2 regions of the Paenibacillus sp. BGI2013 genome follow, and region 1 is predicted to be linked to the other one. Evidence: riboswitches for the same ligand, from Rfam matches in the RefSeq annotation. Region 1 holds a riboswitch; the other holds the start of a gene.
What was found. A riboswitch is a leader RNA that binds a small molecule or an ion and turns the genes downstream of it on or off. The one in region 1 is predicted to bind FMN.

Region 1 (15,891 bases):
ATGATCCGGAAGATCTGTTCCAGATTGGTTGTATCGGTCTGCTCAAGTCAGTGGACAAATTCGATCTCAGTTATGACGTGAAGTTCTCAACCTACGCGGTACCGATGATCATCGGAGAAATCCAGCGATTCCTGCGGGATGACGGTACCCTGAAGGTCAGTCGTTCACTGAAAGAGATGGCGAATAAAGTCCGCAAAAAAAGGGACGAACTGTCCAAACATCTGGATCGTTTACCAACGATTAAGGAAGTTGCCGCAGAGCTGGGGGTAACTCCGGAGGAAGTTGTATTTGCCCAGGAAGCGAACAAACCACCGACCTCCATCCATGAGACCGTATTTGAGAATGACGGTGATCCCATCACGTTAATGGATCAGATTGCCGACGAGTCTCAGGAACGTTGGTTTGACAAGCTGGCTCTGAACGAAGCCATCGGTGGTCTCAGCGAGCGGGAGCGATTAATCGTTTATCTTCGGTATTACCGAGATCAGACCCAGTCCGAGGTTGCCAGCAGGCTGGGAATATCTCAGGTGCAGGTATCACGTCTGGAGAAAAAAATACTGCAATCCATCCGCGACCAGATCGCGCAGTGATTTCATGGGTTGCACCAACAGTATTGGCGTTTATACACCAATATACAACAACTAACAACCTTCTATCGCGCATTATGGCGAGGGAGGTTATTTGTTGTTAATACGGGGAGATCCCGAACGATTGGACTGCATGACCAGCATCATGCCAAGAATACATGCCATACCAATCCATTGATAGAAGCCAAAAGGTTCATGGAGCCATATGACGGTTGTTCCAACAGCAGCAAGCGGCTCTGCGCTCCCAAGCAAGCTAGTTTCCTTGGGTGTAAGACTTTTGAGACTCGCAATATAAAACCAAAAAGCAATCATGGTTCCAAAAAGGATCGTAAATATCAAATAACCGTAGGTTTCGAGCGTGATGCTAGCAAAATTCATTTTCCAAGGCGGGTGAATAAAACTCATTCCCAAACCAGCGATGATCATAGCCCAGCCAACCACAACAAGTGAATCGAATTTTTTAATTAGTTGCACGGCATACAGCGTATAAAATGCAGCTGAAACCCCGGATAATATGCCCCACATCACTGCGAGCCAGGAGACAGATAACTGCGTGAGTGAGCCGTTCGTCAGTAGGAGAAAACACCCACCGAGAGCCAGAACGGCGCATGCAAGGTCATTGCGTGTAAGGACAGACTGCTTACGGAGTGCGATGTAAATCATGATCATGACAGGGGACAGGTACTGTAGGAGTGTAGCCACCGCTGAATTGCCGTGTTTAATGGATGCCATGTACGTATACTGAACGGCAAGCATGCCCACCAATCCAAAAATGATCAACTGCCCAGCGGTTTTTTTATTTCTCCATACATCAAAAATCTGAAATCTTCCATTTGTAAACGATTGAATAACCAGTAATAGTAACCCAGCAATCAACAATCGTACAGTGACATACCAATTGACCTCAATTCCATCCAGCTGAAACAATTTTTGAGATACCGTCCCCCCAATGCCCCAGCAGATGGCTCCCGTCAGAACGAGCACGATGCCTGAAATTTTGGATTTTGCAGAAGTTGTCATTCTTGTTCGCCTCACCTTAAATATAAGAATAGTGTTATATTAAAGAGAAATACGATACATTTATATCAATATTACACTTAAAAATATAACTATATTGAGATGAGGGCCATGCAGAAGATCGAATTTATCATTGATCAACATTTGAAAGAAATGACGCAACACCGTACCGATACATTATCTATAGCCTGTTATGAGACAACCATTGTTAAAAATGTTCACGGACATATTCCTCTCCACTGGCATGATGAATTGCAGTTTGTTGCCGTTCTTCAGGGTAAGGCGTTGTTCCATATCAACGATCAAAAGATGATTTTGTCCAAAGGTGACGGGGTTTTTATCAACAGTGGAATAATGCATATGGCCGAAGATCACGGGGTGAGCGAGAACTGCATTTATTTATGTCTGAATTTGTCCCCACATGTTATCATGCCTTCGGATTTGTATATAAAGTACGTACATCCATATGTAACAGCAACTAATTTGCCTTTTCTGTATATCGAAAGAGCTAACGCTTGGGGAGAACAGATCCTGGATGTTATTTCACGGATTAGAAAAGAGTTAGTGCACCAAGTTCCTTTTTACGAAGTGAATGTTGCTTCTGCGGTGCTTAATATGTGGAAACTGCTGATTATGAACGGATATTCTCTTGAACATGATCCATCAGAGATGAGCAGAAACAACCGAATGAAAGACATGTTGCAATGGATTAATCTCAATTATGCCGATCCAATTAAGCTTGAAGATATTGCAAAGGCCGGACAGTTAAGTCGATCGGAGACTTGCCGTTATTTCAAGCAAATCCTGAAAACCACACCCATGCAATATGTGATCGAGTACCGCATCCAAAGAAGCATTGAACTATTGCAATCCTCCAAGCGTAGCATCACCGAAATTGCCTATGAGGTCGGTTTTAACAGCACGAGTTATTACATTAACCAATTCCGCAAAACAATGAATTCAACCCCTTTACGATTTAGAAGGGAATTGAACAAAAGAGAAAAAGAACATAATTCTTGAGTTATTGTATATGATCCGTGACCTATCTACCAATACCGAAGAGTCGCCCATACGGCGACTTTTTTTGATATGTAACAAAATGCTCCGCACTCGGTTGCGCCTCAAGTCGGTCAAAAGGAGCGAAACGTGCATCATTGTCTCCAATTTTCTACACAGTTGTATTCTAAGACGCATGCAGAAGACAAACTCCAACGTCATAGAATTTTGAGCCAAATAACCCCCAAAAGCTCTTCTTTTAATTCCCTTCTGCCACCTCCCCAGCATATTTATTTCAAACGTTTGGAAACGGGAGGACGATGGGCAGCGGAGGGATGGAATCGGTCAAAAGGAGCGAAGCGTGAGGGCTCACCTAAGGATACATAAGCAACGCAGGCGGCAGATTAGACCTGAAGAAGCGAAGCGTTCGCCTTTGTCTCCAAATTTCTAACACTTAGAAATCAATAAAAAGAATTTGGAGACAACAGCGATCAGAAGGTTGGTCTGCCGTCGTAGTGTCTGCGTGTATCCTCCCCCCGAGCAACAGTGACCAATGACCGATCCATCCCGCAGCGCCAACTCAGCCTTCCACCTTTTTTCCAACCCGTTTGTAATAAATTTGCACATTCTTCAAATACTAACCTAAATTACGCAGTAAAGGAGTGCTATGGATGTCCCAGACACCCACTCCAATGGTCTATATTCGTCTGCGCAGCCGTATTCGCATCCAGAGGGGCAGAGCAGTCAAGCTTGGAGACATTGCACATGTACTGACCTCTTCAGAAGACCAAGAGGGCAGGCTATTGGAGCTTGAACTGCTAAGCCCTGGACCAGAGGATGGCAATCTGATCCTCATTGATATATTGCAGATTATTCCCCAAATTCGGCACATCTTGCCGGAGGTAAGTGTGGAACTGATAGGATCAGGCCATACGTTGGTTGAAGTCATTGCGGGAAATGGTCAACCTTCCAAGTCTCTGTTCATATTGGTTTGGCTGCTGCTGTTCTTCGGATCGGCCTTAACCATTATGAATTTTCATGCCGATGTGAACATGCAGGAAGTACAGATTCGAATTGTGGAGATGCTCACTGGGCATCGGGACGAACATCCCTATCTGTTCCAAGTGGCGTATTCTATTGGTATTGGATTCGGAATGGCAGTATTTTTTAATCATTTGTTTAAGAAAAAATGGAATGAGGAACCTACCCCGCTGGAAGTAGAGATGTTCCTATACCAGCAAAATGTAGATAAATATGTGGTGATTGAAGAAAGTGAACGGATGCACGAGCAGGAACGCAGGGAGATGAATGCGGATGAGCGTTCTTAATGGAGCAATCAGCATTGTATTGGGTATTGCAGGGGGGATTGCCGTAGGGAGCGGCGTAATTGCGCTCATTCTGGTGCTCGATATGATTCCCAGGTTGGCTCAACTTACGCAATCGTATGACAAAACTCACTGGTACGAAGGGGCGCTAATTGGTGGTTCACTGCTCGGGACGGTGGCGGACTTCTGGCATTGGAAAATGCATGGGGTGCTGCTGCTCAGCCCGATCGTTGGTTTGTTCTGTGGCGTGTTCATCGGTCTGCTCGCCGCAGCGCTCACTGAGGTACTCAATGTACTGCCCGTGCTAGCCAAACGATTGGGCATGAAACCTTATTTATTTGGATTACTGCTCGCCATGATTTTGGGCAAAATGACAGGTTCCCTGTTTGATTTTTTCATATATCAGCGGTAACTCGTGGCCATAGGAGGATGGAAGATGGATGAACGAACGGAGCACACAGGCCAGGAAAATAGTGAAGGTATAACGGAAGAGATGTTACACAAGTCTGCTTATGAGATTCAGAAGGAAGAAGAGGAGAAAGCGTACAATAAGAAAAAACAAAATGAGATGTCCGACAGCATTGAGGAATCCGTACAATATTGGCAGGAAAACGATGATATCTCCCCACGCATGAGTGAGAACAGATATACACTGCAACAGGTGCTGGGGCTTGGAGAATCGTTCGACGTGAATATGAGGGAAATGGTCCTAGGTGGTAAGCACGTTGGATTGCTGATGATCACCGGCTTCGCCAAGGATGAGATTTTGCTTGAAGTCTTGAAAAGATTAACCTATCTCACGCCGGATGACGTCTCAGGACATGCACTCAAATCCTATTTTGAATGTTACATTCCCCACATTCAGGTGGAAAAAGTCGAGAAGATGAGTGCTGTCATCAACAAGGTCCTTACCGGTATGAGCGCAATGTTCGTTGAAGGAGATCGCTCGGTCTTAATTATGGATACACGGAGTTACCCGGTTCGTTCACCAGAAGAACCTTCATTGGAAAGGGTGGTCCGCGGTTCCAGAGACGGCTTTACAGAAACGCTCCTGACCAACGTGACCTTAGTGCGTCGCAGAATACGCGACCCTGGACTGAAGTTTGAGATCATGCAGGTGGGTCGGAGAACACAAACGGATGTCTGCGTGGTGTACATTGACGATATTGTGGATAAAGTGCAGGTGGATTCAGTCCGGGAAAAAATTCAGCGAGTGGATATCGATGGTATTCCGGCCGCCGACAAGCAGCTGGAGGAAGCGATTATCAACAAGGGCTGGAATCCGTTCCCACTCGTTCGATATTCGGAACGACCGGATGTTACAGCCTCCCATTTGCTGGAAGGGCGAGTCGTCATTTTCGTAGACACTTCCCCGAGTGTGATGATTCTGCCTACGACCTTTTTCGACCTATGTGAGCATGCGGAGGAGAACAGACAGACGGCCTTAATGGGAACGTATTTACGATGGGTCCGTTTTGCAGGGATTCTCATCTCGTTGTTTTTGCTACCACTATGGCTTCTGATGGTTATTGACCCTTCGATTAAACCGATGGGACTCGACTTCATTGGTCCGCAGGAAAATGTAAAGTTACCACTGATTCTACAGTTTCTACTGATCGAACTAGGCGTCGATTTATTACGGATGGCAGCGGTCCATACGCCTACACCTCTGGCATCGGCTATGGGCTTAATCGCGGCCATTCTAGTCGGGGATATCGCGGTGAAAACAGGATACTTTGTCAATGAGGTTGTGCTCTATATGGCCATAGCAGCCATCGGTATGTTTGCCACGCCGAGTTACGAGTTGGGTCTCGCCAATAGGCTGGTCAGGCTGGTTCTGCTAGTCGCTGTTGCGATATTCAAGGTTCCGGGGTTGGTCGTGGGCTGTACATTACTCATATTGGCGCTCACCGTTCACCGGTCGTACAATTCTTCGTATCTCTGGCCTTTTATACCGTTTAATGCAAAGGCCTTGGGCAACTTTTTATTCCGGCTTCCGCTGCTGGAAAATAAAAAACGTCCATCATTCAATAAAACCCGTGACAACACCAAAATGTCCGATGATCCGGACGGGGAACTGCAAAAAAGTAAAAAACACAAATGATCTTCCGAAAAATCCATTCATCTCGCTGCCTAATTTGATATACTGGTGTAAAATCATTGGAATATCAATTGTTCCAGTATATAAAAAGTGAGGAATGCAGATTATGTATTTACATGGTACAAGTAAAATAAATGCGCAAGGGCATCTAGAGATTGGCGGAGTTGATGCAACAGATCTGAAAGAACAATTTGGAACTCCCCTGTACGTTGTGGACGAGCAATTGGTTCGTGAGCGTTGCAGAGAGTACATGGAAGCATTCCGTGCTTCCGGACTTGGCTTCCAGGTTGCTTACGCAAGTAAAGCATTCTGTGTAATGGCGATGTGTGCCCTTGCAGCTGAAGAAGGACTTTCCTTGGATGTCGTATCTGACGGTGAACTGTTTACTGCACTGCAAGCAGGATTCCCGGCTGAGCGCATTCACTTCCACGGTAACAACAAAACGCTGGAAGAGATCGAAATGGCTCTTGATGCAGAGATTGGATGCTTTGTTGTTGATAACTTCAATGAATTGCATCTGTTGCAGGCTGTAGCAGCGGACAAAAATCGTAAAGTAAACATTTTGCTTCGTGTGACGCCTGGTGTTGAGGCACATACGCATGAATATATTTCCACAGGTCAGACGGATTCGAAATTTGGATTCGATATCGGTAATGGTACGGCATTTGAAGCGATTGACTTGGCTTCCAAGCAGTCTAATCTGGTATTGCTCGGTGTGCATTCCCACATCGGTTCCCAGATCTTCGAAGTTGAAGGCTTCCAGATGGCGGTTCAACGTGTTGCTGAATTTGCAGCAAGTGTATATGAGCGTCTTAATGTTGCTTTCAAAGTGGTTAACCTTGGTGGTGGATTCGGAATCCGTTATATCGATGGAGATACGCCACTTGAAGTTGCACAATACGTGAAGGCTATTACAGATGCCGTTAAAAATCATTTTGCTCAAATCGGCTATGCCGTACCTGAGATCTGGGTTGAGCCAGGCCGCAGCATCGTGGGTGAAGCGGGAACAACGCTGTATACCGTTGGAACAAGCAAAGACATTCCAGGCGTGCGTAAATACGTTGCCGTTGATGGTGGTATGACCGATAACCCACGTCCTGCTTTGTATGAATCCAAGTATGAAGCTGTGCTTGCCAACCGTGCGAATGAGGCTGCTCAGGAAACAGTATCTGTTGCGGGTAAATGTTGCGAGAGTGGCGATATGTTGATCTGGGATCTGGACCTGCCAAAAGTGGAAAGCGGCGATCTGCTCGCTGTAGCTTGCACAGGTGCGTATAACTACTCCATGGCGAGCAACTACAACCGGATTCGTCGTCCAGCTGTTGTCTTTGTCAAAGACGGTCAAGGGGATGTCGTGGTACGCCGTGAGACGTATCAAGATATCATCCAGAATGACCTGGTACCAGCGCGCATTGGAAAACAGCCAGTAACTCGCTAATTCGTCAAAAGATAATGCGATTCTGCATTATTCAAGATATAGGGATTTTGCAGTTGAAGCAGATGAAAAGGGAACTTCCTTTTTTGTCTGCTTTTTGCGTATTTGAGCTAAATCATGAAAAAAAGTTGCCGTTTTTTTTGCGATCCAGACATTTTCGGTGTACACTAAGAAAAGTGCTGTAATGCTTGGCCCAGGGTCATGCGTTCTGGCACCATTAACGATGGTCAATACGAAAGGAGTCATTTACATATGGCGAAACAAGCGAAAATTAAATTGGCAAACGGCGGAGAAGTTCTGATCGATCTGTTCGATCAAGAAGCTCCAAACACAGTAGCAAACTTTGAGAAACTGGCTAACTCCGGTTTCTACAATGGTCTTACTTTCCACCGCGTTATCCCGGGCTTTGTAGCTCAAGGCGGATGCCCTAACGGTTCCGGTGCAGGTGGCCCAGGTTACACAATCAACTGTGAAATTAACCCGAACAAACATGAGCGCGGAACACTTGCTATGGCACATGCTGGCCGTAACACAGGTGGAAGCCAGTTCTACATCTGCTACCAACCGCAACCACATTTGGATGGACAACATACTGTATTTGGTAAAGTAACTAAAGGTATGGAGTTCGTGGACGCTTTAGAAGGTAAAGACAAAATGGAAACTGTTGAAGTTGTAGAAGCTTAATACCTTCACCTTAACTGGATCCAAACATGAAGTGCTTCTTTTAATAGAAGCACTTTTTTTATTTTTTACATACTTCAAATCGATAATTAGAAAGGATGAATATAACCTTGGATATGGTTACTCAGCTAAGCTTGTTAAAACAAATTTATAGTGAGCGCACGTTGTGGGATGAAGAATTGCAGGCATCGCGCCATGTCGTTCCGGATAGTCTATCCGTAAAGGATCGAGAAGCGCTTGAGGCAGCCGGGCATGAACCGAATCGCTTTGTACGTCCGCAACATGATGAAACGATTACTGAGCTGAAAAAAGTTGCGAACCAATGGACGATCAATGATGCAGCGCAGGCCTTTGTATCCTCTTTGTGGTCAGCACCCATGATCTGGCGTTCGTTGCTTACAGGCAAGCTTATTGCGAGCAGTATGCCAAGTCATGAACATACGCCATATCCATCTTCGAACACTTGTAAGATCTGCGGATTAAGTGTGGATCAAGCAACTGACACAACGCTGCAATGGTATTGGCGGATGACCAATGGAACCCCGTTGGACGGTGATCCTTTTGGATGCGTGTTGGCACTTCGAGAGCTGGCTACCGCGCAGGAGCTTCCAATACCCAATGAGTACGACCGCTGGACATTCCGTGCGGTGTTAACGGTGCTGCGCGAATTACCTCCCAAAACACGTTACAGCAAGGCAGCAGTAGCGCTCAAGAAGGAACGTCTTTTGCCTACACAGAAGGAATATGCCTACCGTGATTTACTTGAGACGTTAGCTCTGATTGGCATATTGGATACGCAGGAACATCCTGGAATGATCACGGAATTCACCTCATACATGCAGCGTGACGCACGCCCCAATGTGCGGGTTGAAGTGCAGGCCCCTCTGGCGTGGTGGGATTCATCTGTCGGAATTAATGAGAACAACCTGAACAAGATATTTCATGATTTTGATCTGAATAATATATCACTTGCGGATAAGCCTGGTGAGAGTCCAGCTGTAAAGGACACGATCTTAGGGGCATTGGAGAAGAAGAGAAGTGTTCGCGGAAAAGTACCAAAGGCATCACCTGATGCAGGTACCGGGGAGGTACAGTCTGGAGATGTGTATGCTGTTCGGGTCCGGGAAGGTGTATGGGTGACTGTATATTGTCATGAAGTCAGAGACAAGCGCGTCATCGTTGAATATCTGGATGGAGTCTTCCCAGAGATGCCGGGAAAAGCAGATTTGCATGGGACGTTTCGACCGAGAGCGAATGGACGCTGGAAATGCTCGGCTATTGCGATCGATTCCACAAGTTGGGTCAGAAGGGTGGCAAGAGAGTTCCCGCTTCCGACTTCGCCCCTGCAAGAACCTGATCGCACTCCATTCCATAATGCCAAAGAATTAAAGCATATGGCGAGCTGGTGTTTTCCTGATATGTAGAATGATGCGATGGATGTGAAATAGGCCTCCAAGCCAAAACCGTGCCTCTTTGAGAGGAAGCGGTTTTTTGTTGTTTCTTAGCTTATTAAAAGTTAGTATGTGACAAAAAGGAACAAAAAACAATTGATTTTTTGGCATTAAAGTGCTAACATCCAAGTAATAACGAAAGCAATCCTTCAGGGCAGGGTGTAATTCCCTACCGGCGGTGATGCAGGAAGTGTAAGGACCTATGGTGTCCAGCACTTGATGCAAAGTCCGTGACCTGTCTGCCATTGGCAGATGGCTGATCTGGTGTAATTCCAGAACCGACAGTATAGTCTGGATGGGAGAAGGAGAGGTGCAGACCTAACAGGTTTGCATTCAGCAGGAGTATTGCTGCACAGTCACAATTTGTATTGTCTTGCACTGTGCAGGGAAGATCCGGTTACGTCGGACAGTTCCATACATATGCCGCACTATAAAAGCTCTTTACCTGTAATTGATGTTCATTAAGGTATGTGTCTATTTTCACTTGCCCGAAATGAAGTTTTGGGCAAAGTGTTGGCGTGCTGTATCCATTTCACTCCTGCTGGTGACATTTGTCTCTCATCATCCCCATCGAACTGATTGTTCGACGGGGATTTTTTAATAAACAAGACTTTAAACCGCGGGGTGAACGGATTTGGAAATGATCAATGATGAATTTTATATGGCACTGGCATTGGATATGGCGGAACGAGCACAGGGACAGACGGGGATTAATCCGGTTGTTGGATGTGTAGTTGTGAAAGAAGGCCGTATTGTAGGCCTGGGGAGCCATCTGAAACGTGGAACCGGTCATGCAGAGGTGCATGCACTTAACATGGCAGGCAGTGATGCAGAGGGAAGTACGGTATACGTTACACTTGAGCCTTGTAGTCATTATGGCAAGACGCCACCTTGTAGTGAACGCCTGATTCATGAAAAGGTGAAACGTGTTGTGGTGTGTTGTGAAGATCCAAATCCGCAAGTATCCGGCAGGGGTATAAGCATGCTTCGTCAACAAGGCATTGAAGTTGAAGTTGGCGTACTGCGTGAGCGTGGAAGACGCATGAATGAAAAGTTCATTAAATTTATCACAACGGGTCTACCTTTTGTGACACTGAAGACGGCTACTACTCTGGATGGCAAAATTGCTACTCGCAGCGGAGACAGCAAGTGGATCTCTAACGAGCCCGCTCGTGAGATTGTGCATGCCCTTCGTCATCGTCACCAGGGAATCATGGTTGGCGTCGACACGGTAATCGCCGATAATCCGGAACTAACAACCCGTTTGCAAGTCGAAGGCATTAGTCCAGTGCGCATTGTAGTGGATTCCAAGTTACGTCTTCCCGTAGGTGCCAAAATGGTTAAGGATGGTCTTGCTCCAACATGGGTGCTGACAACAGACGAAGCCAGTCCTGAAGCTGCTGAACGTTTGGAAGCCTACGGCGTCGAAATTATACGCTGTGGTCCTGGACCACGTGTGGATCTGTTAAACGGACTTAGCAAGTTGGGTGAGCGTGACATTGGTTCAATTTTGCTTGAAGGTGGAGGCACCTTGAATGGAGCCATGCTGGAGGCAAGGTTGGTCGATCGACTGCTCATGTTTATCGCTCCGAAGATTGTAGGCGGTTATGATACACCTGGAAGCTTCCGCTTCGAGGGTGTGGAACGTATGAATCAGGCGATTCAATTGAATCAGTTGGAGATTGAACAAGTTGGAGATAATATCAGCATTGGCGGTATTCCGGTGTGGCCTGAATAAATAAATGGATTTGAAAGTAGAAAGTTAGGTTCTTTATACTTGAAAAAGGGAGGCGGCAGCATGTTTACCGGTTTGGTGGAAGAAGTCGGTCAGATCCGGCGTATTGGTCGGAAAGGCGAAGCGATGGTCCTGAATATCGGAGCTTCCGCCATCATGGACGATCTGAAGATTGGTGATAGTGTAGCAGTGAACGGTGTGTGCTTAACTGCGACAACGCTCGAAGGTGGAGGTTTTACCGCCGATGTAATGCCTGAAACCTATCGCCATACCAATCTCAGTCAGCTGCAATCTGGCAGTAAAGTTAATCTGGAGCGGGCCATGCAATCAGGCGGTCGTTTTGGCGGACATATCGTTCAGGGTCATGTCGATGGTACTGGAGTGATTGGCAGTATAACACGTGATCAGAATGCAATTGTGTTTGAGATCAAGCCTGATGATCACCAGTTGTTCAAATATCTGATCCCCAAAGGATCGGTTACACTGGATGGCATTAGTTTAACCGTTGTCCATACATCGGATACCGCATTCACGGTTTCCATTATCCCGCATACCATTGGTGAAACTGTACTAAATGTGAAAAAGACAGGGGATACCATTAATATCGAATGCGATATTTTGGGCAAATATGTGGATCATCTGCTCCAGTATGGGAGAGGACATCGGGAGACGGGTGCTGGCAAGCCGCGCAGTATCAGTGAAGATTTTCTCTCCAATCACGGATTTGCATAAATAGAGAACAGAAATTAACTGGAGGTGGACCAATGTCAGAACAATCCATTCTGGACACAATAGAAGAAGCCATATATGATCTCATGCGTGGTAAACCCGTCATTGTTGTGGATGATGAAGATCGGGAGAATGAAGGCGATTTTATCGCTTTGGCCGAAAAGGCGACACCTGAAGTCATTAATTTCATGATTACTGAAGGTAGAGGTCTGGTCTGTGTTCCGATTACACAACAACGTGCGGACGAACTTAACCTGAAACCGATGGTTCAACAAAATACGGATTTCCATGGAACAGCCTTCACCGTTTCTGTGGACCACAAAGATACGACAACAGGTATTTCGGCACATGAACGCTCTATTACCGTGAAAGGTCTAATTGATCCTGAGGCGAAAGCCGGGGACTTCCGTAAGCCTGGTCACATGTTCCCGTTGATTGCAAAAGACGGCGGAGTACTTCGTCGTGCCGGGCACACAGAAGCGGCGGTAGATTTGGCCATTATGTGTGGTTCCTACCCTGCTGGCGTTATTTGTGAAGTGATTAAGGAAGATGGCACGATGGCCAGACTTCCGGATCTGCAGGAGATTGCCCGGAAGCATGATCTGAAGCTGATCAGTATTCAGGACATGATTCGTTACCGTAACGAAAAAGAGCAGCTGGTTCAACGTGAAGTGGCTGTGCGTATGCCAACGGACTTTGGTGAGTTTCAAGCGGTGGCTTATACAAACGCTGTGGACAATAAGGAACATGTGGCTTTGGTCAAAGGAGAAATTGATGGTTCGAAACCCGTACTTGTACGTGTGCACTCTGAATGTTTGACAGGTGATGTATTCCATTCGCATCGTTGTGACTGTGGTCCGCAGTTTGATGCGGCACTCAAACAGATCCACGAGGAAGGCAATGGTGTACTGCTTTATATGAGACAGGAAGGTCGGGGTATTGGCCTGATCAACAAACTCAAAGCCTATAAGTTGCAAGAGGAAGGTATGGATACTGTTGATGCAAACCTGAGTTTGGGTTTTGCTGCTGACTTGCGTGATTACGGAATTGGTGCCCAAATTCTGAAAGACCTTGGGATTCGTCAGATCAGGCTGTTAACTAACAACCCTCGTAAAATTAAAGGTCTTGAAGGATATGGACTTGAAGTCGTAGAGCGTGTCGCGATCCAGATGGAGGAGAACGAGGACAATACGGTTTATCTTCATACCAAGCAAGCCAAGCTGGGGCATATGCTCAAGTTTGATGATATCGAGCAAAACGAACAGTAAATATATTTTAGATGAACAATGTTCACCATGTAATTTATGGAAGAGATTAATTAGGAATTTCCGTTACTTACATTACATTATACCGTTAGGGAGATGACTTGAATGCCACAATTTTTTGAAGGACATTTAGTTTCAGAAGGATCACGATATGGAGTTGTCGTTGGACGTTTCAACGAATTCATTACCAGTAAATTGCTTAGCGCAGCGCTCGATGCATTCAAACGTCACGGCGTTCAGGATGATGAAGTGGATGTAGCCTGGGTTCCAGGTGCGTTCGAAATCCCTTTGATTGCGCAGAAAATGGCAGAGAGCGGCAAGTATGATGCGGTGATTACCTTGGGAACTGTCATTCGTGGATCCACTACGCATTACGATTATGTGTGCAACGAGATGGCTAAAGGGGTAGCAGCAATTAATCTGAAAACTGGCGTGCCTACGATCTTTGGACTGGTTACAACAGAAAATATTGAACAAGCGATTGAACGTGCTGGAACCAAAGCGGGTAACAAAGGTTGGGATGCAGCTACGGCGGCAATTGAGATGGCAAACTTGACGAAACAGCTAAAATAGTGCTTATTTAATAGTAGTGCCCTGCTTTGCGCAGACGAACACGGGAAACCGATTCGGACGGCTTAGCAGGGTTTTGTATTTTTCTGGCGGGAGGATTCGTCTAGTGACGGTAGTTACATACAAACTGGAGACTTTTGAAGGGCCTTTGGATCTGCTGCTTCATCTGATTGATAAGGCTGAAATTCATATCCAGGATATTCCCATCAGCGATATTACCGATCAATACATGGCGTATCTGCATTCGATGCAGGAACTGGAACTGGATATTACGAGTGAATTTCTGGTCATGGCAGCAACATTGCTGTCGATCAAGAGCAAACTTTTATTGCCCAAACCACCGGTCATTGAGGACTTCGAGGATTATGATTATATGGAAGAAGAAGATTATGATCCACGTGCAGAGCTGATTGCGCGTCTGATAGAATATCGCAAGTACAAGGGAATTGCGCGTCATCTTCATGAACGGGAGTGGGAACGCAGTCTTATATTTTCCAAAGAGCCCGAGGATCTGCGCCCCTATATGCCCGTAGAAGCCCAATCGAACCCGGTTGAGGGTTTACACACCTCTGACCTGATTGCAGCATTTCAGAAGGCGCTACGCAAGGCTGAGAAGCGTACAACCGTAACCCGGATCAAACGGGATGAGATTTCGGTTAAGGATCGGATACGGGATGTCATCGGCGCTTTGGAAAGTATGGGGCCGGGTGGCAGACTGTTATTCTCCAAGTTGATGGATGAACATATCTATCGCCATGAGATTGTTGTCACTTTTCTGGCGGTGCTGGAACTGATGAAGATGAAGCAGATTGTCTGTTATCAGGAACGGATGTTTGAGGATATCGTTATGGAGTGGAGAGGGGAAACAAAGAATCATGGATTTTCCGAAATTGAAATCGATTATTGAAGGCCTGCTGTTTTTGTCCGGAGAAGAAGGTCTGAGTATCAAACAAATCGCCGAGATCGTTGACCAGCGAGTGGAGCTTGTAACGGACGCGATTGAGGAGATGATTCATGAATTTTCACAGCAGGGACGAGGTGTACAGATTCTCAAGATCGCTGGTGTAGTTCAGTTGGGCACCTTGCCTGACCACGCTGTATATTTCGAGAAACTGGCATACTCTCCCGCGCGTACGTCCTTATCCCAAGCGGCTCTGGAGACGCTGGCTATTGTAGCGTACCGGCAGCCCATTACACGGGTAGAGATTGAGGAAATCCGCGGTGTAAAATCGGAGCGGGCCATCCATACGCTTGTGAATAAGGATCTGATTATTGAAGTGGGACGAGCCGAGGCGATCGGACGACCAATTCTGTACGGAACAACCAAGTCATTCCTGGATTATTTCGGACTGGCTTCAATTAAAGACCTTCCGGAACCGGGCTTGTTCGAAGATTCCGAAAACCTGGAGGAAGAGACACAACTATTATTCAACAAACTGGATTTGCAACAACTGGAACCGGAAAGTGCTGATCCGGTGGATGATCTAAGTCAATTTGACAACGAAGACGATAATACGGACTCTTCACTCTAATTTGCAAGCTCATACTAACCGACACCCATCAGTGGAGTCGGTTTTTTTGCGCATTGTTTTTAGATAAATGGTGAATAAAACAGTTTCCAAACAAATATCAAATGGGATTTTTAGGTCAGACGTGAATTTTTTCCTATTCAGAGTGCCATACTAGACGAGAAAAGAATTGAGGGCTTGGAGGTAAGGCCTGTGTGGATTTGGCTTGGAGGAATCGGTTTGTTGTTCGCATTGCTGATTGCCGCAGTCCTCATCTCAAATGTTCATGTACATTTTACATTCAGTAAACATAAAAGTGATGATTACGCCAATATTAATGTTCGTCTTCTCTATGGAATTGTGCGGATTAACTATGAGATCCCGAGTATTGTTTTTCGCAATATGAAGGAAGGTTTTCTGGTCAAGACCGAACAATCCATGAATCATTCGAGAGGCGAGGCCCAAGGAAGCGAGCGGGTCAACAAACGCAA
Region 2 (15,891 bases), 480 kb from region 1:
GATGCGTGTCCACCAGCCCAGGCATAATAATCATCGATGAAGCATCAATGATCTCCGCATCCGGAATATCCAGGTCGGGCTGAACCGCCATGATCAGTGAATCCTGAATCAGAACGTCCGCCCTCTTATACTGTCCAATTTTAGCATCCATCGACAACACACAGCCATTTTTCAACAGATAACTTGTCCGCACAAGAAACATCTCCCATCTATTTTGGTTTGAAAGACGATCACATCCTGCTTACGAATCTGTACTGCTTCTGACTATTTTTTCGCTAGTATATATACATTATATAGTTATTGTTAGTATTTATCAATTTTGGAATTTGCGTTTCGCCCGAAATCTTCTGACCTTCATCAGATTGCCACACATCTTATCATCACAGTACTTCTGTGTTCTGCTTCGGGTATCATCATAGAACATCCAGCGACAATCCGAATTATCACAGATCCGAATCCTGCCGCCTTCTCCCTCCACCAAAGTCATGGCAAAATCAGCAGCTACCTCAGCCATAACCTGATGCCAATGTGTTTCTACAGCTACCAGTTTGAGTTTCAGTTCCTGATCAATTGTAGTCAATGTCCTTCTCACATGCCCTGATTCCATAACGCCGTTCAACCATTGTTTTTCTATATCCGTTAATGATGCTCCAGAAGATAAGCGGGCTCCAAGAGCTATCAATTCATTCCTGAAATTTCTCATCGACAACTCCTCTTCTGGAGATGCAGGGACAGAAGCGTTAAGTTGCCATCGTTCCAGAAAATCTTGCTGCCAGTTCGCCTTCCCAAGTCTGTCCTCCGATCGATCTCCCCCACGCCAATCGTGATAATCGCTGTTTACAAAATCGGTCCATAATCTGTCCATACATATACCTCCGTTCATGTAACCATCTAAGTAAATAAAGAAGGTTACAACTCATCTTTGATGTGTTATATTAAGTGTAACCTCATTAATCAGTTTTAGCTAGTTACATCACCTATCACAATTATACGCAAGGAGGAAAAGGCAATGACGAACACAACAGCACTAGATGTGTTACTTATTCAAAAGGATGATACTTGGGATCAATGTAATTGGATTGTACCTTTGTCGAAATCCTTGGAGGGCCTTACAGCAGAACAAGCAGCCTGGATTCCACCCTCAGGGGGATTAAGCATCTGGCAGTTGGTTAACCATATGTATTATTACAACCATCGCTTATTATGTCGCATGCAAGGTAAGGAGCCTACCCTTCCTGCTGTAGACTCCAATGAATACACATTTGGGAATCCGGGAGATGCAACGGATGCAGCTGGTTGGAATACACTGATGCAGGGTACAACTCGATTAGCCCAGCAGTTGCGAGATCAATTAGCTGCACTACAAGAGTCTGATCTTGAAGCCGCATATATGGACTCCGAAGAGAAATGGGCACACGAACTGGCTCGCTGGGTACTCCATGATGCGTATCACGCAGGCCAGATCGTGCTCCTTCGCAGACAGCAAGGAAGCTGGAAAATCGTTTTCTAAAAAAAATGCTTGAACTGCTAGCGCTTACAGGAATAAGATGAACTTATTAATGTTACAGCTTGTTCAACACACTATATAATTGAATAGGATCTTCGGGGTAGGGTGCAATTCCCAACCGGCGGTGATGTTCTTCGGAACCAGCCCGCGACTCGCTAATTGTTCTTAACGAAGGACATTCAGCGACTGACTTGGTGTGAATCCAAGGCCGACGGTACAGTCCGGATGAGAGAAGATCAACACATTGACATGCCGTTCACGGGAAGGCCTCTTTCCTGACGCATGTCCTTGGATGAGCCCCCGTTTATTTGGTATATACCAAAACGGGGGCTTTTGTCGATTTTGCCAACTGAAGATTCCGTGTTCTGACGAAGGAGTCCTGAATATGGAAAAGACATCAGCAGCATCACCTGTTTACCGCAAGGAACGAAGTAATACCGGATTCTGGCTTGTAGTTCTCGGCGCCGCCTTATGGGGTGTCGACCCACTCTTCCGCATTATTTTGCTAAATACAATGACATCCACGCAGATTGTACTGGTGGAACATATCATCGTCAGTCTTATTGCCATTCCCGTACTGTGGAAATTTCGGGCTGATCTGAAAAACCTGCGTGCTCGCCACTGGATTGCCGTGATTTTTATCTCATGGGGAGGATCAGCACTCGCAACGGTATTGTTCACCATGGCACTAACACATAACGATCCGAATACGGTGCTTTTATTGCAAAAAATGCAACCACTCTTCGCTATCGTGCTGGCTAAACTGTTATTAAAAGAAACGTTGCCACGTCGCTTCGGTGGATTGTTCTTCATAGCATTAGCAGGAACGTACCTGCTTACATTTGGCTTCACATTGCCATTAGGTAACTGGGACAACTGGATTCATGCTGGAAGCTTGTTATCCCTTGGGGCTGCTGCCTTATGGGGAGGTTCAACCGTTATGGGACGATTGATGCTGGGTCAGGCGCGTTATGAAACGGTCACCTCTCTTCGTTTTGTCGTTGCTCTCCCGCTCCTGATCTTTATGACGTGGAACGAAGGCGCAGCATGGACGTTTCCGTCCGGAACGGGTGAACAGACCGCTGTCATCCTCAACATTCTCGGTCAGGCATTGTTACCAGGTTTGCTCAGTCTTCTGTTGTATTACAAAGGTCTGTCGTCAACCAAAGCCTCTGTTGCAACTCTCGCAGAACTTAGCTTCCCGATGGCCGGTGTGTTGGTGAACTGGATTGCTTTCCGTACACTGATTACATGGGAGCAACTGCTTGGTTTTATCCTGATCTGGGTGGCCCTCTTCGCCATTTCCAGACAGCAGGAAAGATCATCAACTGCGGCCGATGCTGCACCGAAGCTGCGTACAGAGTAAGTGGATATATCTGAGGTCCACATATAAACAAATAGTCAAATATAAAATAAAACCATTGCACATCAAATTAGATGAGCAGTGGTTTTTTATTTCCATGACTCGATATTACTCGTTCATTTTCTCAATTAGTAATATGAGCTATTAACCCTGTGCTTTATTTCCATATCGCAAATGCAAATCCCCCTCTTTTCCCTCCAACCTCATAACGAGTATGCATATCATCGCACTACGATTCTTCTATGTTTTGTCTTTTGTCTAATCCGGTGGTACGATGACATATGGAATAAACAGATGAATTATATTCAGAGAGGAACGATCATAATGTCTTCATTCTCATATACCTCCTACGACGCCGTAGGTTTGGCTGAACTGATCCGATTCCGGGAAGTATCCCCGGTTGAAATGCTTGAAGCGGCGTTTGCACGCCTTGAAGAAGTAAATCCGCAACTTAATGCGGTTATTCGTACATATGAATCTCGTGCACGGGAGGAAGCCGGTTTGGTTCGACCTGGAGAACAACCTTTTGCCGGTGTTCCCCTGCTCCTAAAAGATATCTCGCAATCCTTGGAAGGTGAATTTCTGACTTCAGGCTCCCGTTTGTTCAGCGAGCATCGTGCATTGCGCAATTCCAATTTTGTCACTCGACTCCGTGATGCAGGCTTTATCTTCATAGGACATACCAATACGCCTGAATTTGGTTTGAAAAATATTACCGAGCCCCGTCTTCATGGTCCCACTCGCAATCCATGGAATATCAACCACTCTCCAGGTGGTTCGAGTGGTGGTGCCGCTGCTGCTGTAGCTTCGGGTATTGTTCCTCTTGCCGGAGCCAGTGACGGAGGAGGTTCGATTCGTATCCCGGCTTCCTTTAGCGGATTGTTTGGATTAAAGCCAACCCGCGGGCGCACACCTGTAGGACCGGGAGTTGGTCGTCAATGGCAAGGCGCATCGATTGATTTTGCCCTCTCTCGCTCGGTTCGGGACAGTGCTGCATTGCTTGATACGTTACAAGTCATTCAGCCCGAAGCTGCGTTCCATGCTCCACTCTTTCCAGGCAGTTACTTGGCTGATATGAGCTATCCACATCAACGCAAACTGAAAATTGCATACACAACGGATTCGCCCGTGGGAACACCTGTCAGCGCAGAAGCCAAAGAGTCTGTATACAAGCTCGTTCGCTGGTTGGAAGATCAAGGTCATCATGTTGAAGAAAAACTGAGTCCAGTCAATGGAGTTCGGTTGATGGAGAACTATTACATGATGAACAGCGGTGAGATGGCTGCGATGATCTCTTCCATGGAACGATCCATGGGCCGGGCTCTGACCTCCGATGATATGGAGATTGAATCTTGGGTTCTGGCTGAAGCAGGCAAAAAGGTGTCCGCTGCGGAATTTGTACATAGCTTAGCTGAATGGGATGTAGCTGCAGCCCAGATGTCCACTTTGTTCGAGCGTTATGACTTCTACGTCACACCTGTTAATGCTTTTCCTGCGCCTAAGATTGGTGAATTAACGCCTCATGACGAACAGATTCGTAACCTAATGCGGATTAGTGAATTGGACAAGACCCAGCAGCAGCAACTCATCTATGAAATGTTTGAGCCAAGTCTTACGTATACACCGTTCACCCAGCTTGCGAATCTGACAGGTCAGCCTGCGATAAGTGTACCTCTGCATATGACACCTGAAGGGTTGCCAATGGGCGTTCAAGTGATGGCAACCAAGGGACGCGAAGATTGGTTATTACATCTGGCTGGACAGCTTGAACAATCAGACCTCTGGATCGGGATGAGAGGTAATCCACTGTTCCCAGCATAAAGGCATATAATGTGGTTTGTGTTTAAATTCACCATTGGATGTTCCTGCCTGAGTAGAGTACGGCGCCATAACAGTGCATGAAAGCTTCATCTGCTCCGCATACTGAAAGCAAAAAGTAGCGGAGGAATGTGACGGATGAATACGAATCAGCGCCATAAACAGTCTTATCGTATCCCAGCCAAAACGGGATATGCCCTGAAAGTAAGCAAGGGTTCTTTACTACGCATAACGGATCTGGAGGGACAGCAAGTCATTGATTTTGTGGCATATGATGCTACGGATGCTAACCATCGCTTGGATCCCGGCGTGACAATGGACGTATTGCGTACTTATCGAATTAAACCAGGACAATTTGTATATTCCAATCAGTATCAACCTTTACTCAAGATTGTCCGTGACACCGTTGGGGTACATGATTTCTTCAACTCTGCTTGTCGTCCAGAGATGTATGAGGTGTTATACGACAAAAAGGATCACGCCAGTTGTTATCACAATCTGAACACGGCACTAGAACCCTTCGGAATCTTACCGCCGGATCAACACTATCCATTTAACCTGTTTATGAAGTCCGTTGTAGACAGTGAAGGCAAGATTGATGTTGTAGCTCCCGACTCTCGTGCAGGTGATTATATCGAGATGGAGGCATTAATGGATCTCACAATTGGGCTCTCCGCCTGTCCTTGTGAGGAAAGCTCATGCAACGGATACAACTGCACCCCTATTCAATTGGATGTGGAACTTTAACAGAATGACAAGGCCTTGACGCAGTATGAGATAAAAGTAGTTTGTTCTAATTCACTCCTTGCGGGAATACGATGACTTGTACCCATTTTCTGTGACGACTGGTACAATTCATCGAACCCGTTAAGGAGTGAACGTGTTTATGTCTGTACTGTTCAGTTATATCATTCTGGGAATATCATTGTCCGCTCCAATCGGTCCGATTAACGCCGCCCAACTCGACCGTGGAGCCCGCCACGGATTCATGCATGCCTGGATTCTAGGACTCGGAGCTATGTTTGCAGATTTGGTGTATATGCTGCTGATTTATTTTGGAGTTGCCCATTTTCTGGACACGCCGTTCATGCGCTCTTTTCTCTGGTCATTTGGCAGTTTTATTCTGATTTACACGGGAGTGGAAACGCTCTCGAAGCTAAAGCAAGGCATTCAGGGTACATCTACTGCGGAAGCAACTGTTCGAAAATCATTTATATCCGGATTTTTGATGGCCCTGTCCAATCCACTGAATATTTTATTTTGGCTTGGGATCTATGGCTCTATTCTCGCGACAACTGTGAAACATACGGATACCGCTCATTTGCTGCTCTACAGTTCAGGCATATTCATTGGTATTCTGGTGTGGGATGTCATTATGGCTGGCATGGCCAGTCGATTCCACAAACATAGCAGTGAGAATGTATTGCGCTGGATCTCTATCATTTCGGGAATCTGCCTGATCGGATTTGGTTTGTATTTTGGGTACGAAGCTGTACGTTCCATATTTTTCTGACAACAAAATCAGGCTGGACAGTCACCCAACTTCCCCCACATTAATACTGTAACGGTATCATGTGGAATGGAGTTGGGAATCAATGGCGGAGCTGTATAGTGCCGACGAAATAAACACCTTGTTTGAGCGTCTTCCATCTTGGCAGCAGGACGCTTATTCGCAATTTGGTAAAATGATCGCCGACGAAGATAATACGTATCCATGTGTACCTGGACGAATGGGATTTCTGTCAGGACATTTGAGGTACGGATTTACGTGTGACCCCCGATCTGAACATGCTGCCGAAGATATGGCCGATCTGCTTAGACAATATGGTCCTGTCTCCAGAGACACCGGTCATTACGCTTCCATGGTTGTGATCTGTGAGACGCCAAGTGATCTGAAAGATCATACAACGGTAGAGCAATATCAGACGTTATTCTGGCAAATGCTCAATCGGGTAAGTTCACACGATACCGAGCCGTGGCCGGAACATATTTCAACCGATCCTCATGATTCATCATGGGAGTTTTGCTTTGGCGGAGAGCCTTACTTTTGTTTTTGTGCAACTCCTGCACATGAACTCCGAGCCAGCCGGCATTTTCCTTATCTCATGTTTGCTTTTCAACCACGGTGGGTATTCGAATCCATTAATGACAACACCCCTCTTGGCCGTAAAATGAAAACCTTAATTCGCAAACGTCTCGCTGCATATGATGCTGTACCTGCTCACCCTTCGCTGATGTGGTATGGTCAGCAGGATAATCTGGAATGGAAACAGTATTTCCTGCCTGATGATGAGCAGACACCTTCCAAATGTCCATTCATGCGGATGAAGCAAGCCTTAGGCAAGTTGACGAAATAATCTTAAAGCACTCATAATCCGTTGTACGACCTCCACGAAAGTTGCTGAGAGTTGCTTATGGTTTGGATGGTGCTGACTGCGATGCTTTCGAGCCACGTACCTTATGAACAACATACGTGATGATCCCAAGGAACACCAAAAGTCCCACACTTGCCAGCAGACCCGTTCTGCTGGCTTTTTCCATCGCTGTCCCAGCCACAGCAGCTACAATTAATACTATGGCAATCCATACTTTGATGCGATTCCACTTCACGGGCTTCATTTTTTTAATGTACGTGATGCAGATGAGCAGCCATGTATACATTAATACCAGACTACCTGCTGTCGTCACATATTCAAACAAACTCTTGGGCATCCATAATGCCATCAAAGTAGACAGGACTAATCCAGCCGCTGTGCAACACAATGCCTGAAGTGGTATGTCCTTTTTTCCCCAGGTCTTCGTGAACAGTTTTGGTGCATCTCCATCTTCTGCGAGTTTCACCAACATGGACGTAATGGCATATAACGAAGCCACCATCGTCGAGAATCCGGCTATAATCAGAATTCCGTTGAGAATGTGGACCACAACAGTGAATCCAATGGTTGCCATGGCTTTGACAAGCGGACTTTCATCTGGAGTTAACTGAACTGAAGGCACAAGCAACAGGATCAACGCAATTGCAATCACATAGAGTGTACTCACCGATAATAGCATCACTCGACCTGATTTCACTGCATCTTTTGGTTCTTTCAGGTTAGCTGCCATCAGGCCCATAACCTCGATCCCGGCAAAAGCAAAGAATGCATAAATGAAACCGGTCCATACCCCTTTACCCCCATGCGGGAACCATTCATTCTTCAATTGCTCGGGTGTGACTTTTACAGGTAACCAACCCAGACAAGCCGCTCCTGCTATAGCTATAAATGCAACCGTTGCAGCAAGTTTGATTACAGCAAGAATATTCTCCGTTTTGGTTAATCCCTTTGCTCCCAGTGCAGCAATGAACAGACCTATAGCGGCATAGATCGCAACAAATGCCCATAGCGGAAACTTGGGAAACCAGAATTGTGAGAACAGCCCAAGTGCCGTTAATGAGCTGCCCATGATGAGCATTTCAGAGAACCAGTACATCCATCCACTACCAAAACCAGCCCAAGGTCCGAATGCTTCGCCCGCATACGTTCGAAAAGCACCTTCCTTAGGATCATCTGCCGTCATCTGCGCCAGCGCAACAAATACAAAGTAAGTGCCCGCAGCAGCGAGCAGCAACAATACAAGTACAGATATGCCGGCCCAATGAATCGCCAGACTGGTCCCTAGAAAAAATCCCGTTCCCAGTGTGCAACCCGCGCCAAACAAGGATAGGCTGACCCAACTTAGTTTTTCGTCGTCGTTTTTACGGTGTTGCTGACTTTTCATGAAGTTCCTCCTTCTGCCTTATCCCCTTACGATTTACAGGTCATGGAGGTTTTATGTCTGTATTACCAAAAGAATTATTATTAGTTTACATAATAATTAATATGTTAAGATTATTCTGATAATGAATTTAAGGTGTATGCTTTTAGAGATTATTCATAAAGATATATTTTCAATTTGATTAAAATTCGCAAAAAAAGGGGTTGACTTCAATCGCTTAGAATGGTTTTCCTTTTAAACTTGGTGGTGCGTGAATGTGGCATATGAGAGATGGTAACTAAGGTGAGAAAATGATCTCTCTATTGTGAATTTTTCATATGTTGAAATATTATAACTCAGTCGTTATTTCTTTTACATTGAACGTAGATTGCCTATTTTTCGTATTTTCTCAATATCTTCGTCGTTTTTTATAAATTTAGTCGCTTATAAGAAGGGATATTTCCTGGGATTTTTCCTCTTTCATCCTTTGTCACCCGTTTTGAACTAAGCTGACGTATAGACATTATTCCCTAAAATTTTTCGCAGCCCCTGATCCGAAAGTTATTGTGAATTTTTCATATGTTGAAAATATTTTATGTTGGTCATAAAAAAGCCGCCATATGGCGGCTTCGCTAATATTTCTGACTTAAGTCCGGCCAGTCCAATCTGCTCCGGCGATTTCTTTCCATCGTGCTCTAATTTCATCATACAATTCCTGTGGGAGTTGCCCTTTAGCCACAAGATCAGCATTTTGTTGCCAGCGATTGGGCTTGGCTGTTCCTACAATAGCTGTGTCTACACCTTCGGTACTTAGCGTAAAACGCAGTGCTGTTTCCACCGCTGCCTGGGCATCTTCACCCAGAAAACCATAGTTCAGTTCACTTAAGCGCTTCCAGTATATAAATGGATAAGCCTCTTCCGAAAGTGTATCATACGTCCAAGCCGCATTGGCAATTGGTCTTTTGGCGATGACACCCATGTTTCTTTTTCTTGCCTCAGGCAACGTAAGATCAATTGCTTCCTGATCTGCGATATTTAATGAAGTCTCCAGGCTGTCAAATACTCCGGTCTGAATCGCATATAGCGCATCTGTTGTATCCCCACTGTATCCGATAAACCTGGTCTTACCTGATTCCTTGGCACGCTGTAGCACTTCGATCACTGCTCCTTGTCGGAGTACTTCTTCGGAGCAGCTATGCAAATGGATAACATCCACATAGTCCGTTTTCAGCCTTTTCAGACTACGGTCAATCGTTTGCTCCAGTACTTTGGCATCCCAATCCGGACCTTCGATCCCGGCAGCATGTCCACATTTGGTGAACAAATAGTAGTCATCACGCCGATATGACAACACCTCGCCGATTAATTCCTCGCTGTCACCGTAACATTCAGCCGTGTCTATCACGTTTAATCCAGCATCCAGGGCACTATTCAGCAATGTCGCTACATCCGTTTTGGATACATTTTTTCCTATTTCCGCTCCGCCAAATCCAAGTGTACTTACGTTCATGCCAGTATTACCGTACTTGCGCGTTTCCATGGTTATCTTCCTCCAAGTTCAGTGAATTGGGTACAGATAAATAGAAATACAGATTAACTTCAACTTCCCTTATGTTATTACCCATGATTTGGTTATGCCACCCACTTTTCCAAACTGCAACCAACTTCATTTATTTAAAAGCCATAAATGGACATTCCACCGTCAACCAATAACGTCTGACCCGTTATGTATCCCGCTGCATCTGATGCCAGGAATACAACCGGCCCTACCACTTCTTCCAGTTCTCCCACTCGCTGAAGCGGTGTACGGCTTACAATTTCCTGCAAATACTGGGGATCATCCAGCAGTTTTTCAGTCAGAGGTGTTCGGAAATACCATGGCCCTACTGAATTGACACGGATTCCATACTTGCCCCATTCCAGTGCGAGCACTTTGGTCATATGAATTAACGCAGCTTTGGTCGCGCCATATACAACCCCTGTCCGCAAAGCCGTGTGACCGCCTACCGAAGAGATGTTAATGATCTTCCCAGTCCCACGTTCTTTCATATGCAGACCCGCCAACTGCGAAGCGAAGAAAGCCGATTTTAAGTTTGTCTGCATGATGGTCTCCCACTGCTCGTCCGTTACTTCAAGTGCTGGTGTCCGTATGTTCATACCTGCGTTATTCACCAGAATGTCCAGACTACCCATCTCCGAGATTGCCTCTTGAAACGACTCTTCCATTTGTTCTTTTGATGTCACATCCGCAGTCAGAGCTAGCGCTTTACGCCCTGTCTGTTCATAGATGTAGGCTGCTGTCTCCTCAATTTCTTTCATCGTTCGGGATACAAGTACAACGTCACTGCCTGACTGGGCAAGTCCAATCGCAATTGCTTTTCCGATCCCTCTCCCTGCACCTGTCACCAGTGCTGTCTGTCCATCGAGATGGAATGTGGGTACGTTCATGTCACTCACTCCTTCATCAGATTCTTTATTTCAGCATTCAAGCAGAATGCTTTATATGTAGGTAAACCCCGATGGGAATCAGGTTACAAAATACTGGCTTGGATTGCCCAGTTCCGGATGGAACTTTTCTCGAAAGCGGCCTCCGGTATAATCCCCTATAATTTTTCGCCAGAACGCCTGCGCAATGACATTGTTACGAACCTGGGTCACTTTCCATCTTCCTGGAAAACGTTTAAACAGCTCATAGGCTGCCCGAGTGCCCACCCCACTGCGCCGATATTTTTGCATCACAAAAAACTCAGTCAAATAGTAGTCATTATCCTTACTACCAGGCTCCAATTTCTCCACCAGAGCAAACCCTGCAGGTGCCCCATCACTTGTAATCAAAAAAGGAAACTTGCGGTCCTCTTCTGCCCAGAATGCCTCCAGACCGGGATATTCCGGAAAAATGCCGTTACTGTCCACATCAATATTCAGGTATTTGGTAAAATCATATAGATAAAATTGCATTAAATGCCGAATCACCTGACTGCGTTCCCGGGGAACCAGTTCTATTTTCATATTCATCCGGTTCACCTCCTCTGCTCTACGTATACTAATTACTTTAAAGGTTTACGCGCCGAAGGGCAAGGAAGCATACCCTACTTACTGCCTGCTTTGGTGAACAAGCTGTGAGCATGTAAATTATGGTACACTAGAGCATAGAATACTATTAAATTGAATATTAATCTTATATGTTTTTCACATGGAGGTGTCGAACTTGACCAACGTGCAAAAAGAGATTGATCGACGCAAGCTGGATGACAAACTACCTTCCATGCCTTGGTTCGTTCAGCAATTCATGGACTACAAGCTGCCTGACCTGTCCCCCTCTACCCTGCTCGAATATCTGAGAGATTACGAAGCTTTCTTCGGATGGTTGCGAGCAGAGGGGCTATCCGAGGCAAGCTCTAATAAAGAAGTTACCTTGACTGAACTGGAAGTCCTTCGCATGGATTCGGTTACCGCCTATCGGTTATTTCTTACAACCAAACGGGAAGGAACCAATTCCAGAATTACCGTATCTCGCAAGCTCTCTTCCCTTCGCTCCCTTTTTCATTACCTGAGCCAGATTGCGGAAGATGAAGACTTTTATCCTTTGCTGAAGCGGAACATTATGGCCAAAATCGAGATCAAGCGTACCCATAAACCCAAGGACACCGCTGCCAAACTCAAAGGTAAAATTCTGGAGGAAGAGGAGCTGCTGGAATTCATCGGCTATATTCTTGAAGGTTACGCTGTCGATATGGAGAAGAATAAGCAGGCCCTATACTCCCATGAAATCAACAAAGAACGGGACGCCTGTATTGCCAGCCTGATTCTGAATTCCGGCTTACGGGTGTCGGAGGTCGTGAACCTGAACGTCGATGACCTTGATCTGAACAACAAACTCCTGTATGTCTATCGCAAAGGTAACAATGATGAGACGTACAAAACTCCCGTTTATTTCAGGGAACAGGCCAAGGACGAACTCGCAACATATATGAACCTGCGGCAATCACGTTACCGCACGCCCAAGCGGGAGAAAGGTCTGTTCATTGCTTTGCGTAACGGAGATTCTGAAGGCAGTCGAATGACCAAAAGAGCGATCCAGGCTATGATCATGAAATACGCCAAACGTTTTGGCAAACCTTATCTAACCGTGCACAAATTACGCCACTCATTCGCAACCGACTATTATTTGCAAAATGATATTTACAAAACGAAGGAGCAGCTTGGACACGCTTCTACGGAAACGACCGAGATCTATGCTCACCTTACCGACAAAACGATGTCCGAAGCCATCGAACGCCGTACTGACGACGGGATGTAACATCCCGAACATAATAAAAGCAGCAAACCACATCAAGGATTTCGATCCGAGAAAGGTCTGCTGCATTTTTTTGTTTTTTTGCATCATTCAAGGAGAAGAGCACAAGCAGAAATAATTTGGTTTACATAATAAAAATTACGTTATATTCAAAGGGGATCAATCACGCTCTCTGTACATTCAATCATATCCAGCGATCATAATATCCCACTTTTGACGTTTCTACCATTAGACTTCACCATTCTGCCTACACTCGCTCTCAACCATCGCTAGCAACGCTTTGGCTATATCCTCCGTTTCATGAACCGAGTACCATGTTATATCTCTGCTTACGGTACTCCGCTCTATAAACTGCTCTGAAGGTAACCATGAGATTATACCCACTACCCCTTTAAGTTGATTAACCAAGGTCAGATCTTTCTCTTCTCGAACCATCACAAATTTGGGATAAGAAACATTCTTGAATCCTTCAACAACAATCCAATCATAATCCGATAGATAGCTCAGCATATCCTCCAGCTTGGTTGCCTGTCGCTCCATAATCGCAGTACGTTTCTCTGACATGATAACCACCGCCGAAGCCCCAGACTCTCCAAATCGATAAGAATCCGTTCCTTCTTGATCCATCTCAAAATGATCATGACCATCATGCTTAATTGCTGCTACTTTAAGTCCCATAGAAGAAAAGTGCCCGATCAGCGCGGCTGTCAGGGTTGTCTTGCCTGTGTTTTTGTATCCAACAATCTGTATGATATGTGGCTTTGTATCACTCATTGTAGTCATCCACCACTACCTCACATGACCTGAGGGCAGTTTGAGAATACGTACCTGCTCACCCGCAGGAATGCCTTTTTTCTCAGGTGGAACAACAATCAGGCAATCACTGTCCTTAATGGTGATCATCACGCTGGATTCATCTACACGGGCGGCAGCCGGTATTGCGTACACCATGCCGTTGCGGATCTCCGTGCGTCCACGGACGAACCGTGTGAAATTATTAACTTTGGTGTACTCTTCTTCCAAGATCGCAGTCCATTCTTCCATATAAGGATGAGCATCCGCCTGCATGGAACGTATGGTTGGACGAACAAACAAACCAAAACCTACAAAACAGGCCCCCGGGTTACCCGAAAGTGCAAAAAGCAATTTATCTTTATATATAGCAGCTGTGGTCACACTGCCTGGTCGCATCGTCACTTTGTTAAACAACATCTCCACATGTTCTTCCAGCACAAGTTCGCCCATAATATCATAATCCCCGACGGATACACCGCCTGTGGTCACCACGATATCATTATCTTGAATGGCTTCTTCCAGTTTGGCCCTTGCCGTATTCACATCGTCTGCAATAGAACCGTACATCACAGGCTCTCCACCTGCTTCAACAACCAGAGAGCGCAGCATGTAACTGTTGCTGTTCCGAATCCGACCTGGTTGTAATGGCTCATCTACATCAAGCAATTCCGTGCCGGTTGCGAATATCGCCACCTTTGGACGTTGAAATACAGGAACTTCTGCTATGCCAAAAGTAGCTAACACGGACTGCTCTCCTGCCCTGATGATCGTTCCTGCTTCGAGCAGTTGCTGTCCCTCTTGGACTTCCAGTCCGATTGGGGTGATATTAGCACCCGACAATATGTGCCGTTTCAATGCAATCCACTGTTCTCCATTCTCTACCTTGCTCTCGGTCATCTCCATCATAACTACCGCATCCGCACCTTCCGGAACCTGTGCACCCGTCATGATGCGAGCCGTCGTACCTGAAACAATGGTGTGATCCGAGGTGTAGCCGCAAGGAATTTCATCAATGACTCGAAACCAAACTTGATGATCACTCGATGCATCTATGGTATCTGTACTGATAATCGCGAATCCATCCATACCCGATCTCCTGAAGAATGGATACGGATGGGGGGCCTGAATCGTCTCTGCAAGTGTGCGGCCATGAGCAGATTCAAGGTGAACTTTCTCTATGGAGCCTACAGTAACTCTTGCAGCTATTTTGGCCTGGGCATCCGGTACCTGTACAGCTGTACGATTGAATTTGGCAGTTGTCATATCATGTGAATGTGAGTTCATTTTCAAAAGTATTCTTACCTCCTAAAGACTATCATCTTTTAAGAAAGTGTAGCCCGAATACTGTAAGATAACAAGTACATCACTTATTGAATGCTGTGACAAAATCTTATTTCTTACAGGTGTAACATTCCTTGACCTATGTTCAACATGAAAGGCATCTTGTCTGCCCATAATATAAGTGACAAAGGGAGGCGATGATCATGAGTAATCGATGTGAATTATGCGGAAGAGAACCTGTGAATACGACCGTTCATCATCTGACACCGAAAGAAATGGGCGGAACATTTCTGCCAACGGCCAACCTGTGTATCCCCTGTCACAAACAGATTCATTCGCTATACACCAATCGCGACATTGTAACCCTTGGTCTCACTGATCTGCAATCCTTGAGACAGGATGAACGAATGATTCCATTTATCCGCTGGATTCGCAAACAGCCTGCTACAACGATTCCCCGTGTACGTAAATCCAATCATGTTCGCAAATTGTAAACCAAAAAGAACAGCTCCAAGGTAAATGCGCGGATAGAGATAAATCCGTCATACCTTTTCCTGTTCTTTTTGGATTGAACTATATGTTGGGCAGCCAAGCTTATAATTAAATCATTATCTTCGCCTCTTAATTCGGCCGCCGCCCACTCTGGTTTTTGGTTTTTTGTAGGATTTCTTAGGTGAATCAAACAACCCACCACTACTCTTGTTGCGATCAATGGTTCCCTTGCTCTGATCCTTGTTACGGTTGAATAATCCTCCGCCAGATCCCACGCTTGAATCTTTATCGCTTCCGCGCCTTGTAATCGTACCTTTCCGATCAACAGTAATAGGTGGAGCAAGCTTCTTGTCATTACTTGTTGGTGCACGATAAGATCCTGCACTCGGTTTATACGTATCTTTATTGGTATATCCTCGATAGTTGCCATAACCTCGCCCGCCAAAAGAATCGAACAGATTACCAATTAATGTAGCGGTGAGGTAACCTTGTAAAAAAGATGAATCGTAGTTCTGCCGAACATATTCCTTGGAGTCCACCTCAACCAATGTATCCTCCGGCTTGTTCGGGTCTTGTTGCAGGTGATAATACTCGTCCTGATAC

Region 2: linked by a shared signal. The riboswitch ahead of CXK86_RS10865 (DMT family transporter) and the one ahead of ribD (bifunctional diaminohydroxyphosphoribosylaminopyrimidine deaminase/5-amino-6-(5-phosphoribosylamino)uracil reductase RibD) in region 1 are both predicted to bind FMN.

What each region holds. Positions count from the first base shown of each region.
Region 1 is NZ_PJFA01000003.1:284,962-300,852, forward strand. It holds gene sigF (RNA polymerase sporulation sigma factor SigF) at 1-590, shown strand, start outside; gene CXK86_RS08660 (DMT family transporter) at 678-1,607, opposite strand; gene CXK86_RS08665 (AraC family transcriptional regulator) at 1,716-2,624, shown strand; gene CXK86_RS08670 (stage V sporulation protein AA) at 3,272-3,928, shown strand; gene CXK86_RS08675 (stage V sporulation protein AB) at 3,909-4,337, shown strand; gene CXK86_RS08680 (spore germination protein) at 4,362-6,029, shown strand; gene lysA (diaminopimelate decarboxylase) at 6,133-7,464, shown strand; gene CXK86_RS08690 (peptidylprolyl isomerase) at 7,714-8,145, shown strand; gene CXK86_RS08695 (hypothetical protein) at 8,277-9,566, shown strand; FMN riboswitch at 9,735-9,904, shown strand; gene ribD (bifunctional diaminohydroxyphosphoribosylaminopyrimidine deaminase/5-amino-6-(5-phosphoribosylamino)uracil reductase RibD) at 10,228-11,331, shown strand; gene ribE (riboflavin synthase) at 11,392-12,060, shown strand; gene CXK86_RS08710 (bifunctional 3,4-dihydroxy-2-butanone-4-phosphate synthase/GTP cyclohydrolase II) at 12,093-13,325, shown strand; gene ribH (6,7-dimethyl-8-ribityllumazine synthase) at 13,428-13,895, shown strand; gene CXK86_RS08720 (segregation and condensation protein A) at 13,999-14,799, shown strand; gene scpB (SMC-Scp complex subunit ScpB) at 14,768-15,424, shown strand; gene CXK86_RS08730 (DUF2953 domain-containing protein) at 15,614-15,891, shown strand, end outside.
Region 2 is NZ_PJFA01000003.1:764,480-780,370, reverse strand. It holds gene CXK86_RS10880 (amidohydrolase family protein) at 1-202, opposite strand, end outside; gene CXK86_RS10875 (CGNR zinc finger domain-containing protein) at 314-865, opposite strand; gene CXK86_RS10870 (DinB family protein) at 1,010-1,510, shown strand; FMN riboswitch at 1,595-1,748, shown strand; gene CXK86_RS10865 (DMT family transporter) at 1,893-2,873, shown strand; gene CXK86_RS10860 (amidase) at 3,195-4,691, shown strand; gene CXK86_RS10855 (DUF1989 domain-containing protein) at 4,827-5,435, shown strand; gene CXK86_RS10850 (LysE family translocator) at 5,575-6,201, shown strand; gene CXK86_RS10845 (YqcI/YcgG family protein) at 6,284-7,045, shown strand; gene CXK86_RS10840 (amino acid permease) at 7,101-8,447, opposite strand; gene CXK86_RS10835 (aldo/keto reductase) at 9,070-9,963, opposite strand; gene CXK86_RS10830 (SDR family NAD(P)-dependent oxidoreductase) at 10,098-10,871, opposite strand; gene CXK86_RS10825 (GNAT family N-acetyltransferase) at 10,950-11,438, opposite strand; gene xerS (tyrosine recombinase XerS) at 11,632-12,723, shown strand; gene mobB (molybdopterin-guanine dinucleotide biosynthesis protein B) at 12,949-13,494, opposite strand; gene CXK86_RS10810 (molybdopterin molybdotransferase MoeA) at 13,510-14,799, opposite strand; gene CXK86_RS10805 (HNH endonuclease) at 15,000-15,290, shown strand; gene CXK86_RS10800 (DUF4247 domain-containing protein) at 15,405-15,891, opposite strand, start outside.